Regions from separate parts of the Rothia sp. HMSC071B01 genome, predicted to be linked through region 1. Evidence: predicted binding sites of a transcription regulator. Region 1 holds the regulator's gene; the other holds the start of a gene.
The links. The regulator HspR, encoded in region 1, represses chaperone genes until heat shock. The targets are predictions, from matches to a motif close to AAGTTGAGTCNNNNNGACTCAACTT.
Positions count from the first base shown of each region.

Region 2: clpB (ATP-dependent chaperone ClpB) is a predicted target of HspR. The motif match lies at 5,461-5,485, and genes of this name have one in related genera.

Region 1 covers NZ_KV795081.1:285,519-293,005, forward strand. The annotation lists gene HMPREF2527_RS09285 (hypothetical protein) at 1-125, shown strand, start outside; gene trmB (tRNA (guanosine(46)-N7)-methyltransferase TrmB) at 332-1,138, shown strand; gene HMPREF2527_RS09295 (heat shock protein transcriptional repressor HspR) at 1,397-1,903, opposite strand; gene HMPREF2527_RS09300 (DnaJ domain-containing protein) at 1,907-2,899, opposite strand; gene HMPREF2527_RS09305 (nucleotide exchange factor GrpE) at 3,199-3,777, opposite strand; gene dnaK (molecular chaperone DnaK) at 3,780-5,612, opposite strand; gene HMPREF2527_RS09315 (pentapeptide repeat-containing protein) at 6,370-7,487, shown strand, end outside.
Region 2 covers NZ_KV795073.1:317,908-325,394, reverse strand. The annotation lists gene sucD (succinate--CoA ligase subunit alpha) at 1-197, shown strand, start outside; gene HMPREF2527_RS06270 (amino acid oxidase) at 432-1,358, shown strand; gene HMPREF2527_RS06265 (VIT1/CCC1 transporter family protein) at 1,519-2,733, opposite strand; gene HMPREF2527_RS06260 (Dps family protein) at 3,084-3,581, opposite strand; gene HMPREF2527_RS06255 (HAD family hydrolase) at 3,908-4,564, opposite strand; gene HMPREF2527_RS06250 (NAD(P)-dependent oxidoreductase) at 4,583-5,266, opposite strand; gene clpB (ATP-dependent chaperone ClpB) at 5,537-7,487, shown strand, end outside.

The sequences.
Region 1 (7,487 bases):
CCATGTACTTCCGCAACCCGGACATGCACGACGAGTACTTCCGCCCCACCCAGGACGGCCAGCAGCTCGCAAACAACATCGTGATGCTCGGCGCGGGTCTGGCGCTGCTGGGCTCCAAGAAGTAAGCCCCACACGCTAACTCACTCAGACGACCTCACGAAAGTGCGGCGGGAACAGTATTCGTTCCCGCCGCACTTTTGTCTGCGCGCTAAATTTCTACGCCCGCCGGACGTACACCGCACCCACCCCACGCCCGGCTAGTTCAGCGTCACGCCAGCCCTGCGCGCCGCGAAACCGCACGGTGTAGCGGCGCTACGCTATTCTTTTAGGTATGTCTACTGAGAACACGCAGCCTAGCCAGGCACCCGAATCCACCGAAGAAAAGGTCAAGAAGCCGGTTCCTGAGGAATTCTTCCGCCAGCCCTACTCCTTCGTCCGCCGCGGCGACCGCCTCACCGCGCGCCGCCAGAAGGCGTGGGACACCTACTCCCCCACCCACGTGCTGGACATTCCGCGCCTGCGCACCGACACCTCCGTATCCCCCGAGGCGACCTTCGACCCGGTCAAGATTTACGGCCGCGAGGCGTACCAGGTCGTCGAGATCGGTTCCGGTCTGGGCGAGGCGATCGTGCACCGTGCAGCTGAGGTGCCCGAGGCGAACTTCCTCGCCGTTGAGGTGTACACCCCCGGTATTGCGGACCTGCTGCTGAAGATGGGCAACGCAGGCGTGGAGAACGTGCGTGTGGCTCAGGCGAACGCGCCCGAACTGCTCGACAACATGCTTGAGGAGAACTCCGTGGACGAGCTGTGGGTGTTCTTCCCGGACCCCTGGCACAAGTCCCGCCACCACAAGCGCCGCCTGGTGTCCCCGGCGTTCGCTGATAAGGTTGCGCGCGTGCTCAAGCCCGGCGGCATTTGGCGTCTGGCGACTGACTGGGAGGAGTACGCCCTGGTCATGCGTGAGGTTCTGGAGGCGCACCCCGACTTTGAGAACGTGAACCCCGGCGCCGGTGCGACCGAGGAGGATCCGCTGGGTGGTTGGGCTCCGCGTTGGGAGGGTCGTACCCTCACCAGCTTTGAGCGTAAGGCTCAGGAGGCAGGCCGCCGCGCGCACGATCTGACCTACCGCCGTAAGTAAGCGGGTCAGCGTTAGCGAGAGTTACCGCCAGGTGATTTCCCGCCACCGCGCAAAGTGCATACGTTAAAGCAGGTGAGGCTCCCCGATTATTCGGGGAGCCTCACCTCCTTGTGTGTGGGTCTGAGTGCATGCGGGGCGGGGGTCTACCCTCCCTCGCGGCGTATACACAAAGACGCACAAGCCTATATGGGTGGCTGACTAGCGCAAATGAGCTAGAACAGCCGAACCGATTATCCCAGTGTAGCGGGTTTAGCCGGTTTAGCGCTGCGGCTTCGTATCATCCGCCGTAGCCGGCTGGTGACGCTGACGGTAGAGCACCACCGCCGAAGAACGCTGACGAGGCGCCGGGCGGGTGCCGCGGGCAATATGCACCACATCGCCACTGGTACCGGCTGCGAACACGCGCTCCACCATGCCCAGTTTCACCTTCGCATCCTCAACCTGACGCTGCAGCGCCGCAATCTGCTCCTGCTGCTCCTCCACGAGGGACTCCAGCTCAATAATGCGGCGAATACCCTCCAGGGAGACGCCCTCCTGCGAGAGCTGCTGAATCTGCTGCAGACGGTTCACGTCACGCTGCGAATAGCGGCGCGCCTTACCGGGCGCACGCGAAGGCTGGACCAGGCCAATGCGGTCGTACTGGCGCAGGGTCTGCGGGTGCATGCCCGCCAGCTCAGCCGCCACAGAAATCACGAAAACCGGCAGGTCCACACTGTGCAACGGCTTGCCGCTACGGGACTTAGATGATGATTCTCGAGATGCCATGGTTTACTTCGCCTTCTTCAACAGATCCTTACGCGGGTTCTCCTGCGGTGCCAGTTTTACGAACTTATCGAATGCTTCCTGTGCCTCTGCGCTCAGCTCGGTGGGCAGTACAATCTCCGGGATGACCAGCAGGTCGCCGTCGCCGCCCTTAGCCTTGAAGCCGCGACCCTTAGCGCGCAGTCGGCGGCCGACCTGGCCGGGTGCCAGGCGCAGCTTCACGGTGGATGCGTCGGGCAGGGGCACCTCGATCACTGCGCCGTCGACGGCCTCGGCGAGGGTGACGGGTGCGCGCAGGATCAGGTTGTTGCCCTCGCGGGAGTACACGGAGTCATCGGAGACGCGCACGGTGACCTTCAGGTCGCCGCCGCGCAGGCCCTTGCCGCGCAGGCGGACCTTCTGGCCGTCCTTAATGCCTGCGGGGATGCGTGCCTCGGTGTGGGAGCCGTCCGGCAGGAACACGGTCACGGTCGCGCCGGTGTATGCCTGAGCGAGGCTGATGCGGGTGCTGGTGGTGCTTTCCTCGGGGGCTGCGTGCTGTGCGCCGCCGAAACCGCCACCGCCCATGCCGCCGAAGTCGGCGCTGGTGAAGCCTGCGGAGCGTCGGGAGCCGCCTGCGCTACCGCCGAAGAGGCCGCCGAGCAGGTCGTCAATGTTGATGCCTGCGCCGCCGTTGCTGAAGCCGCCGAATGCGTCCGCGCCGGGGTAGCCGGTGTAGCTGCCACCGCCGAAGCCGCCGCCTCCGAATCCGCCCATGCCTGCGGCACCGTAGCGGCGAATCTGGTCGTACTCTTCGCGCTGCTTCTTATCGGAGAGCACGTCGTATGCTTCCGAGATTTCCTTGAACTTCTTCTCTGCTGCGGCGTCGCCGGGGTTCAGGTCCGGGTGGTACTTGCGGGAGAGCTTGCGGTACGCCTTCTTGATGTCGCTTTCGCTTGCGTCTTCGCTGACACCCAGTGCCTTATAAAAGTCGTCGGTTAGCCAGTTTTCACTTGCCATGTTGTGTTTCTCCTTCTGCGGTGATGCGCCGCCCTCCTCGGTTACGGGACGGCTTGCAGGGGCACCGCGTGCTTGTCTTAATGCTCTATATAAAAGTTTAGTCTACTTGACTCAATTTTGAAAGGGCTGAGCCCAAAAAATTGCGCCCCTACAAGCCTCTTGACCGCCGCTTCTACGAGCCAAAACCCGCACCAACACACCGGGTAAAGCAGCCCCGGCAAACAACAGGGCGGGCACTCCCCCATCAGGGAGAGCACCCGCCCGTCGTTAGTTATTCAGCCATTGCTGAGCCGACCACCTTACGGTGCGACAGCCACAGCCACCTGAGCGGTACGAACCACGCGGTCGTTCACGCGGTAGCCGTAACGCAGAACCATGGAGACATGATCCTCGGCCACCTCGTCGGTGGGCTGCTGCAGTACAGCTTCGTGGATGTTCGGGTCGAAGGCGTCGCCTACTTCACCGAAGCGCTCCACGCCCTGCTTGCCGAGCAGCTCTTCGAGCTTCGCGGCGATGGAGGCGAAGGGGCCGTCCTGCAGGTCGCCGTGCTTGCGTGCGGCGTCGATGTCGTCGAACACCGGCAGCAGTGCGCCGACCAGGTCACTGATTACGAAGAGTCGCAGCTGCTCCTTTTCGCGGGCGGTGCGGTTCTTGTAGTTGGTGAACTCTGCCTGCAGGCGAAGCAGGGAGTCCAGGCGCTCTGCGGCGAGTGCCGCATCAGCAGATTCTGCTTCTACGGCGTCCTGGAGCTCAGCCTCGACGGCTTCCGCAGCTTCCTCGGGGCTTTCGACCGATTCAGCTTCGGGGTGGCCTTCCGCTGCGGGGGCGTTGAATGCCTCCTCCAGCGGGTCGGGGGTGGTGTTTTCCTGCTCAGCCATGATTACTTCTTCTCGTCTTCGTCGATAACCTCGGCGTCGACAACGTCCTCATCAGCGGCGGGCTTGGACTCGGATGCCTCAGCCTGAGCTGCTGCGTAGAGTGCCTCGCCCAGCTTGGACTGGGATGCCTGCAGCTTCTCGAATGCGGACTTCACTGCTGCGTCGTCGTCGCCCTCGAGTGCCTTCTTCAGCTCGTCGACATCGCCCTGAACCTCGGTCTTGACGTTCTCGGGCAGCTTGTCGCCGTTCTCCTTCAGGAGCTTCTCGACGGAGTATGCGACGGACTCGGCTGCGTTGCGGGTGTCAGCAGCCTCGCGGCGTGCCTTGTCCTGCTCAGCGTGTGCTTCTGCGTCCTTGACCATGCGGTCGATGTCGTCCTTGGAGAGGGAGGTGCCGCCGGTGATGGTCATGGACTGCTCAGCGCCGGTGCCCTTGTCCTTTGCGGAGACGTGCACGATGCCGTTTGCGTCAATGTCGAAGGTGACCTCAATCTGGGGCACGCCACGGGGTGCGGGGGCGATGCCGGTCAGCTCGAAGGTACCCAGGTTCTTGTTGTCGCGAGTGAACTCACGCTCACCCTGGAAGACCTGAATGGTCACGGAGGGCTGGTTGTCCTCTGCGGTGGTGAAGGTCTCGGAACGCTTGGTCGGGATTGCGGTGTTGCGCTCGATCAGCTTGGTCATCACGCCGCCCTTGGTCTCGATACCGAGGGAGAGGGGGGTGACGTCAATCAGCAGAACGTCCTTACGGTCGCCCTTCAGCACGCCTGCCTGCAGTGCTGCACCCATTGCCACGACCTCGTCGGGGTTCACACCCTTGTTGGGCTCGCGGCCGGTGAGCTCCTTGACGAGCTCAGCAACAGCGGGCATACGGGTGGAGCCACCGACCAGGATGACCTCAGAAATCTCGGAGATGGACACGCCAGCTTCCTTGATTACGTCGAGCACGGGCTTCTTGGTGCGCTCGAGCAGGTCGTGGGTCAGTTCCTCGAACTTTGCGCGGGTCAGCTTCTCATCCAGGTGGATGGGGCCCTCGGGGGTCACGGACAGGTACTGCAGGGAGATGTTGGTGCTAGAAGCGCTGGACAGCTCCTTCTTAGCCTGCTCAGCTGCTTCCTGCAGACGCTGCAGAGCAATCTTGTCCTTGGACAGGTCTGCGCCGGTGTTTGCCTTCACCTGTGCGAGCAGCCACTCGACGATGCGGTGGTCCCAGTCGTCACCACCGAGGCGGTTGTCACCGCTGGTTGCGCGAACCTGAATGGTGGAGAAGCCGTCGTCGTCCTTGCCGACTTCCAGCAGGGAGACGTCGAAGGTACCGCCACCGAGGTCGAAGACCAGGATGAGCTCGTCTTCCTTACCCTTGTCCAGGCCGTATGCCAGTGCTGCGGCGGTGGGCTCGTTGACGATACGCAGGACGTTCAGGCCTGCAATCTCACCGGCTTCCTTGGTTGCCTGACGCTCAGCGTCGTTGAAGTATGCCGGGACGGTGATGACGGCGTCGGTGACCTTGTCGTTCAGGAATGCCTCTGCGTCACCCTTCAGCTTCATGAGGATACGAGCGGAGATTTCCTGCGGGGTGTACTTCTTGCCGTCAATCTCGGTGGTCCAGTCGGTGCCCATGTGGCGCTTGACGGAGGAGATGGTGCGGTCGACGTTGGTTACTGCCTGACGCTTTGCAACGCTACCGACCAGAACCTCGCCGTCCTTGGAGAATGCGACGACGGAGGGGGTGGTGCGGGTGCCCTCTGCGTTAGCGATGACGACCGGGTCGCCACCTTCCAGTGCTGCTACGACCGAGTTGGTGGTACCGAGGTCAATACCTACTGCACGTGCCATATGTTTATTCACTCCTTAGGTGTTAGTGCCCCGCTTCTTCTAATGCGAGGCGGGTTAGTTTGAAAGTTTTGGAGGCGGTCGGTGCTGCGCGTGCCGCCCCGTGCGGGGTGGTCTGCGCGGCTCCTTGAGCCTCATGTACTCAAGTATGCACTCTCCTGGCAGGGGTGTCAATAGAGTTGAGCGAACTTTACTCAACTTTTTTATGCGAAGGGGCGTGAGGGGTGGGGGTTTTAGGGCTCTGGAGGGGTGTTTTGCGGGGGATTTTGGGGCGGCGGCGAGGCGCGAATGGGGCGTTTCGCCGCGGAATTCCGGGGTTTTCGGGCTGAGCGAGGGCGCGGCGCGGCGATTCAGCGCACGGCGGACATTGACGGGCTAGTTTGGCGAAAAAATTTTTAAAAACTTTTAAAAAAGGGGTGAAAAACCTAATAATTGGGGTGCGAGAGGTGCCGGAAGGTGGTGCAGGGGCAGCTTATATAGGGTGTGTGAGGTGATTTTTAGGTCTGGAGGCTAGGCCCCTGGCAGCATTGCTGGAGGTGCGCTTCGTGTAGGTGTCTCAAGTACGAACACCCGCAGTAAGAGATTAGAGATTCGCTCCTCTTATATATGGGTGGCCTTCCGGTGAGCTCCATCTCTCACTCTATAGGGGCATCCCCGCTTGTCCGACCCGCAATTCCCCAACCTTCACCTGTGGCTTGAGGCTACCCGCCTACCGTATCCTGGTTACGACCATATCCTCTCAAAGTAGACAGGAGACTCCATGCAGCACTCCCCCATTCAACCCACACCAGATGCAACTCCTCCAGATACCAACGGCAAAAAGGTAGCTATCTGCAATTTCTTTGCTAATAACTGGATACTACTTATTGTATTTTCAATATTCACATATATCGCAATTCGCCTTTCCCTAGATGTCCAAAATATATCTCATGAACATCTAGATAAGACTCAACAGTTACTACAAGAAATAAAAGAAGGCAGAGACGCAACCAATGAAAAAATCGAGGAAATCGATAGCCTTCGAAACAGTTTTTCAATCCATGGGCTTCTTCTAATTCTATCTCTGATTATTCTTGCCTCTTGCTTCTCAAAACTTATAATGAAACTTCTAAATGAGTATCCCCAGCGAGTCTTTGTCTCAGCTATCGCATTAGGCGGATTTCTCGCGTTCTCTATACCTCAATATTTGTATTCATTTAAATATATTGGGGAAACCAAAGATATAACTACTTCACTTTTAACTGTCACCGGCGGAATTTTGGCAGTCTTTACACTGCTGAAGACACATCAAAAAAGCGAGCTTGAACGCGAGCAACTAGATACTCAGAAACAGAAAGATGCTCGAGACCATATTCGTCAGCTCTACGACTCTTACAACAACCGTTTTGATAAAGCTGTTGCGGAGCTCAACAGCAACAATGTGAAATCTGCTTATGCAGCTGTACCCAAATTAGCTAAACTTGCCGATGCTTGGTTAGACTACAAAGACCTCAGCAATGATACGGAAGAATTGGAGAAGCTGAAAAAGAAGGCAGAAAAAGAAGCTCAAACAATCATAAACATTCTTTGCAAATATATACGCACCATGCCTGGTGAATATACAGAAGAAAATCTTAAAGACATAGGATCCTTAGACGCCAAAACCCAGGATGAACTTAAAAATGAATCCGAGGTTCGCCGTCTTATTTTCTCTGAGATTAGTGATCGGTCCAGTAAGGTTAAAGTTACAAAAGACAAAATATCCACCACTTCTGGCCCATGGAGCAACTTCGATTTCGATTTCAGTCGAGCACCAATTTTCTACCCCCTCAATAACCTCACAATTGAGAAAGGTATCTCTACGTCCACCAAATTCTACGGTAAAGCAGATTTCAGAGG
Region 2 (7,487 bases), on a different contig from region 1:
CCAAGCCCGTCGTTGGTTACATTGCAGGCTTCACCGCTCCTGAGGGTAAGACCATGGGCCACGCAGGCGCTATTGTCTCCGGTTCCTCCGGTACCGCTCAGGCGAAGAAGGAAGCTCTGGAAGCAGCAGGCGTGAAGGTCGGTAAGACCCCCTCCGAGGCTGCAAACCTGATGCGCGAAATCTTCGCAGCGAAGTAAACAGCATAGTATTGCGGCAGATGCCGGTAGTCGAAAGACTGCCGGCATCTGCGCTTTTAACGCCCCTCTAACGCTAGCAAATATTGCACTAGAAAGTAAGATTGTGCACATAGTGCCGCAAAAAGATGTAAGTATGACCAGAACCTTTGTATACTGGAGGGCGTTGAGCCTAGTCAGAATCATTTTCTGGGCGGCTCCAAGAAACACCACCACTCACAGGAGATCACCACACTCATGACCCAGCCCATCTCTCGCCGCACCATCGCCAAGGCAGGCGTCTGGTCTGCACCCGTCGTCGCAGCCTCCGCAGCAGTGCCCGCCTACGCAGCATCCAAGGAAACCCCCGGCGTACAGTACGGCGTGTACGTCAGCGTGCAGAACAACGGCGGCTACGTCGGCTACGCATCCTCCAACAACACCGGCACCATCAACCCGGCAACCCCCGAGGCACACTTCACCGCCTCCGGCACCCCCGACTCCGACATCAACTGGGACGACGCAACCTCCAAGCCCAAGAGCGCAACCTACGTCAACGGTGAAGGTAAGTTCACCCCCGTCACCAACTCCCAGACCGGCGCAAACGGCGCGTACATGTCCTCCAGCGGCTTCTGGTGGTCCGTACCGACCAAGGACACCGCAACCGGCACCGGCTACATCCCCGGCAGCAGCGTCACCCTCGCAGCTGGCGCAACCTTCGTAACCGAGGTTGAGTACACCGTCTCCGCCAGCGCACAGTCGCTCCTTAAGCTCGGTAAGATCAACGGTCAGGCATGGGCCCCCTCCGGTCGCAAGCTGACCGGTAAGACCACCGAACTGGTAGCCTCCGCAGGCCAGGCAAAGTACCTGTCCGTCGCGCAGACTGCCGGCACCTGGACCGCAGAAGTACCGACCGTCACCAAGAACTCCGACGGCACCTACACCTTCAAGGGTCGTATCGTCTACACCACCAGCAAGGCGTACACCATGAAGCAGTCCGGCACCAAGTACTACAGCCAGACTAACTTCATGCCGGCGCAGCTGCGCTTCCCGGCAAACGACGGCTGGGTTTCGTACAAGCAGACCTCCAGCGTGCAGGTCGCTAACCTGACCTACTCCGGCAACGGCGCAACCGGCTCGGAGAGCGTTTCCGGTCAGGCCACCACCGCGGAGATTCACCCGTAATAGATCAACCCCTCATACGGGCTAAGAGCATATAGAAAACCCCCGGCGGATGATTCACCCGCCGGGGTTTTCTATGCCCAGGATGCAGTACTCATGGGAGAGTGAAGTGCATTCCGTAATGGCTATATAGACTTGTCTAAAGCGTATTTAGGAATTGGAATTAGCCGACCGTCGTGCCGAACGCCAGACCCAGCAGATAGGTCACGAACGCCGCACCAAAGCCAATTAGAATCTGGCGAACACCGCGCCTGAGCGGGGAAGCGCCCGAAAGCAGACCCACCACGCCGCCGGTGAAGCCCAGCGCCGCACCCACAAATAGCAGAGACAGCACCATCGCGAACACACCCGACAAGCCAAAGATATAGGGCAGAATCGGAACCAACGCACCCGAAGCGAAGAACGCAAACGAAGCAGCGGCGGCACCAATATCGGTACCCAAAGCTACGTTCTCCTCACGATCCTCATCCTCGCGGTGAGACAGCGACGGATCGCAGTCACAATCCAGGTAGCCGAAGCGCTCCATCGCACGGTGATGCGCCGCGTCCGGCTCCATGCCGCGGGCGCGGTAAATGAGCTCCAGCTCGTTCGAGTCCAAATCCAAATCACCCGCCACACGCAGGGTCACCTGGGTCGGCTGGGATGCATCCAGCAGCTCACGCTGAGAACGCACCGACACGAACTCACCCGCCGCCATCGACAGCGCACCAGCCAGCAGGCCCGCAATACCCGAGAGCAGAACCATCGAGCTGGACGCGCCCGATGCGGTAATACCCATAATCAGCGCCAGATTCGAGACCAAACCGTCATTAGCGCCAAAGACCGCCGCACGGAAATTACCCGAAAGCTTCTCGCGACCATTAGTCGCCAGGGCGCGAATAATTTCCTCGTGAATTGCCTCGTCAGCCGCCATTTCCTCGGTAGCGTCTGGATCCTCAGTGTAGGGGGAGCGGGACTCGGCGCGCTGAGCCATCGCCAGAATAAACACCGAACCGAAGTTCTTCGCCAAGAACTGCAACACCAGAGATTGCATGGACGGGCGCACGTGCACATTCGCGTGCTCACCGAGCATGTCACGCCAATGCTGCTGGTGACGCTTCTCCGCCTCAGCAACCTGCAGAAGGATTTCGCGGTCGGTGCCCTCGGCACGGCGAGCCAGGTAGCGGTAGATGCGCGCCTCCGACTCTTCATCAGCCAGGTAGCGGCGCCAACGCTTAATCTGCGCGGGGGAGGGGGAAGTAACCGCACTGTGGCGGGTCGGCTTGTGCTCGGTTGCCTCAGCTGCGGTCCTTTCGGCCTCGGCCGCGTCAGCTTGAAGCTTCTCGGTCTGCTCGCCGTACGTGTCTTCGCCGTGCTCGTTCGGGGCGTGCGTGCTCATATCTCTCTTTCCACCGGATGCGGGTCGCGCCGGGTATTTCCCGGGCGCACAATCATGCGTTCAATCTGTGTGTTCTGAGTTGATCAGTGAACAACTGTAGAGCACTCCGAACAGAAAATCTAGGACGGCCTAACCCGATGTTATTGTTCGCCTCAACGTACTTTGCTGTACTGCGTGGACGAGGAACGATGGGTGAACTCGGTGTATATTTCATGCGAAAAACCGGGCGGGTGCACCCTCCATAAGGAGAGCGCACCCGCCCGGTTTCGTGACTCTAAAAGCTGGCACCTATATGACTTGCCGCCATAAGTAGGCTGCAGTTTAGACGCTACAACTTAGATGGTTGCAGCTTAGATGTTGCCTTCGCCGTTTTCCAGGAATGAGCGGATGAACCACTGGAACTTCTCCAGCTCAGCGGTCTGACCGATCAGCAGATCCTCGGTGACGGGGTCGGACTCGCCAGCGAATGCAATCGCGTTGCGGTGAGCCTCAATCACGCGGGTGTAGACGTCGTTCAGGGCGCGCAGGTGAGCGGGGACGGGTGCGCGGCCAACCGCGTAGTCCTCGACGGTGCGCTGTGCGACCAGTGCGCCAGCCAGACCGTTGGGGGCTGCGCCCAGGGTTGCCATACGCTCTGCGATGGCGTCGACGAATTCGCGGACGGTGTCGACCTGGGGGTCAATCATTTCGTGAACGGCGATGAAGCCGGGGCCGGTCACGTTCCAGTGAGCGTGCTTCAGCAGCAGGTGCAGGTCGTTCAGGTCGTGCAGACGTGCCTGGAGAACCTCGGAAATGCCCTTGCCTTCTTCGATGGTCAGGCCGGGTGCGGTGTAGTTTGCGAATGCCATGATGGTCTCCTTCATGATGCTGTGATGCTTGTGGTCCGGTGAGGTTTGTATTCCCACCGAAGTCGTTATTGATTAGTAAATCATTTTAAGGAACTGCTGTCAAGCTTATTCTGAGTATTTCGTAATAAATTGTCATCCGCCTGTTGTGTCGCCCTCAAGTCCTCACTCAAAAGCTCCTGCTTAAACCCACACGGCTCACCGCCCAAGCATGCATAAGGGCGGGATGCGCGGTATCTCGTATCATGCATCCCGCCCTTTAGGGTGAAGCGTATTCAGTTTTCGTGCAGAGCTTTCTCTGCCGGGCTTCCAGTGTGTGAACCAAGCGGCTACGCCAGCGCGCGAACCGCCTCCAGGGTCAGCTCCTCATGCTTGAGGCGCACGGTGCCCAGCTCCGCCGGAACCTCCAGCTCGCCCGGCACAACAATCACGCGCATACCCGCCGCGGTCGCACTGCGCACGCCCGAGGGGGAGTCCTCAATCGCCACGCACTGAGTCGGATCAACACCCAGGCGCTCCGCTGCCAAAAGATAGGGCTGCGGGTCCGGCTTGGGGTGAGTGGTCTCATCGTTACCGATAATGACCGAGAACGTGCCCTCGGGTGCCGCGTTTGCGGTGCGGCGCGCCACGGAGGTGGTTGCATTCGTGACGACTGCCGCCGGAATCTGCGCCTCACGCACCTCCGAGAGGAAACGCTCAATGCCGGGCAGAAACTCGACCGGCTGCTGCGCCAGGGTTTCGTGCACCTTCGCCACCAGTAGGTCGTTAATCTCCTCGTCCGGCAGGTTCACGCCGCGCTCGCGTAGGCGATCCAAGGTGAACTTCATTGACAGGCCCAGGCAGTCGAGGGTGTCCTGCTCAGTCCAGGTGCCGCCAAATTCTGCAGCGAGAGCAACCTTTGCGGCAGCCCATACGGGTTCGGTGTCCACGAGGGTTCCGTCGTGGTCGAAAAGAATGGCGGCGGGGAAGGTGTTCGTAGTCGTCATGTCATTAAGCCTACCGGTTTATTTCTGAGGCGAGCGTAGGACAGCGTCCCCAGTCGTCACCAGAAAATCTGTGCCCGCATTCTGGGGGTTCTTGGCGATAGTGAGTAGCGCATCGGCGACGTCTTCACGGGCAATCGTGGGGATACCCGGAGTTCGCTCGACGCTCGCCATATCAAACACCTTCACTCCGCCCTTACCGGGCTTATCGGTTAGTCTGCCCGGATGAGCACGCGAAATATACGGCTGATACTCGGCAACCAGGGCGTCCGCCTTAACCTTGTCGGTGAAAATGCCGCGCATGATGGCCTTGCATACCAGGCGCATGGGCAGGGACGCGGTCCGTACCGTATCGCCCACACCGTAGGCGCTCATCAGAACGCAATGCTTCACGCCTGCGCCCGTGACCGCCTCCATGATGAGGGGCAGGCGCTCCTGCATGAACGTGGAGGAGAGAAACTCTCGTACCGTGGTTTTCTGGCCCAGGATGCTGACCATGACGTCCTGCCCTGCGGAGGCTGCGGTGAGCCGCTCGGTATCGTTGAGGTCGCCGGGAGTAATCGTGAGGTTCGGGTGGGTTCCCAAAAGTGTTAGCGCCTTATCGGGATTGCGTACGTAGGCGGTGACCGAGTGCCCCTCCTCGAGGGCTTTGTGGATGAAGAGGCGGCCGGTGCGGCCGGTTGCGCCGAGAACCAGTATTTTCATGTGGGGTCCCCAATCTTTAGCTGTTATGGGAACCTATAAGCGCCCAATCCGGTCAGTATAGCAATGCGGCTTCGACTGGGGGTTTTGGTGGGGGCTTTGACAGAGAGTTTTGGTGGGGGCTTTTGCTTGGGGGTCAGGGGTATGGGGCGGGGTGAAAAATACGAAAAAATTTTTTGCAAGAGGGTTGCGAAACATAGTTGAGCGGAGTAGACTCAAGTTATGTAATGCAGGGGCGCATAGGATAAGCCCTCGAAACACGAAAGGAACATTATGGACAACAAGTTCACCACCAAGAGTCAAGAAGTCATCTCGGCGGCAAATACTAACGCTCAAACCGCCGGTAACCCCACTATTGAAACCGCGCACATCCTCAAGGCCCTCATGGACCAGCGCGAAGGCGTCGCCGTAGCAGTTCTCAAGGCTGCAGGCCTGGATGTAGACGCTATCTCCGAGGCGGCATCCGCCGAAATCAAGAAGCTGCCCAAGGCATCTGGCTCCTCCGTGCAGAACGCCTCCTTCAGCCGTTCCGCACTTTCCGCTCTGCAGGCCGCACAGACCCGCGCCCAGGGCTTCGGAGACACCTACGTCTCCACCGAAATGATTCTGCTGGGCATCGCCAGCGGAACCGATAGCACCGCTGAAGCAATGCACAAGCTCGGCGCTACCGCAGAGCTCATCGCACAGACCATCCCCAACGTCCGAGGAGACCGCACCGTGGATACCCCCGACCCCGAAGGCACCTTCCAGGCACTCGAAAAGTACGGCACCGACCTGACCGCCATTGCCCGCGCGGGCAAGCTTGACCCGGTCATCGGCCGTGACTCCGAGATTCGCCGCGTCGTGCAGGTGCTCTCCCGCCGAACCAAGAACAATCCCGTGCTGATTGGTGAGCCCGGCGTCGGTAAGACCGCCGTGGTCGAGGGCCTGGCACAGCGCATGGTTTCTGGCGACGTGCCCGAATCCCTGCGCGGCAAGACCCTCATCAGCCTGGACCTGGGCTCCATGGTCGCAGGCGCAAAGTACCGCGGTGAATTTGAGGAGCGCCTGAAGGCAGTCCTCGAAGAAATCAAGAAGTCCGAAGGCCAGATTGTGACCTTCATCGACGAGATTCACACCGTCGTCGGTGCTGGCGCATCCGAAGGTTCCATGGACGCGGGCAACATGCTCAAGCCCATGCTTGCCCGAGGCGAGTTGCGCCTGATCGGTGCCACCACCCTCGACGAGTACCGCGAGAACATCGAGAAGGACCCCGCCCTGGAGCGCCGCTTCCAGCAGGTGTACGTGGGCGAGCCCAGCGTAGATGACACCATCGGTATTCTGCGTGGCCTGAAGGAACGCTACGAGGCACACCACAAGGTGCAGATCGCTGACTCCGCGCTGGTTGCCGCAGCAACCCTGTCTAACCGTTACATTCCTTCCCGTCAGCTGCCGGACAAGGCAATTGACCTGATTGACGAGGCAGCATCCCGCCTGCGCATGGAAATTGACTCCGCACCGGAGGAAATTGACCAGCTGCGCCGCGCCGTGGACCGTCTCACCATGGAGGAGCTGGCTCTTGCTGACGAGACCGATCCCGCATCGGTTGAGCGCCTGGAGGCCCTGCGCAAGGATATGGCGGACAAGAAGGAAGAGCTCGACGCCCTCAACGCTCGTTGGGAGGCTGAGAAGGCTAGCCTGAACCGCGTGGGTGACATCAAGACCCAGATCGACGAGCTACGTTCCCGCGCAGAGGTTGCACAGCGCGAGGGTAACCTCGCCGAGGCATCCCGCCTGCTGTACGGCGAGATTCCCGCAAAGCAAGCTGAGCTGGAAGAAGCACAGCGCGCCGAGGACCGCGCCAAGAGCGAATCCATGGTCTCCGAAGAGGTCACCGCGGACGATATCGCCGAGGTGATTTCCTCCTGGACCGGCATTCCCGCAGGTCGCATGATGCAGGGTGAGTCCGAGAAGCTGCTCGAAATGGAGAAGCGCATCGGTGCCCGCCTTATCGGACAGGAAGCCGCAGTGGTCGCTGTCTCTGATGCTGTGCGCCGCGCCCGCGCCGGTATTTCCGACCCGAACCGCCCGATTGGTTCCTTCCTCTTCCTGGGCCCGACCGGTGTTGGTAAGACCGAGCTGGCTAAGGCACTGGCCGAGTTCCAGTTTGATGACGAGCGTGCCCTGGTGCGTATCGACATGAGCGAGTACTCCGAGAAGCACACCGTGTCCCGCCTTGTCGGTG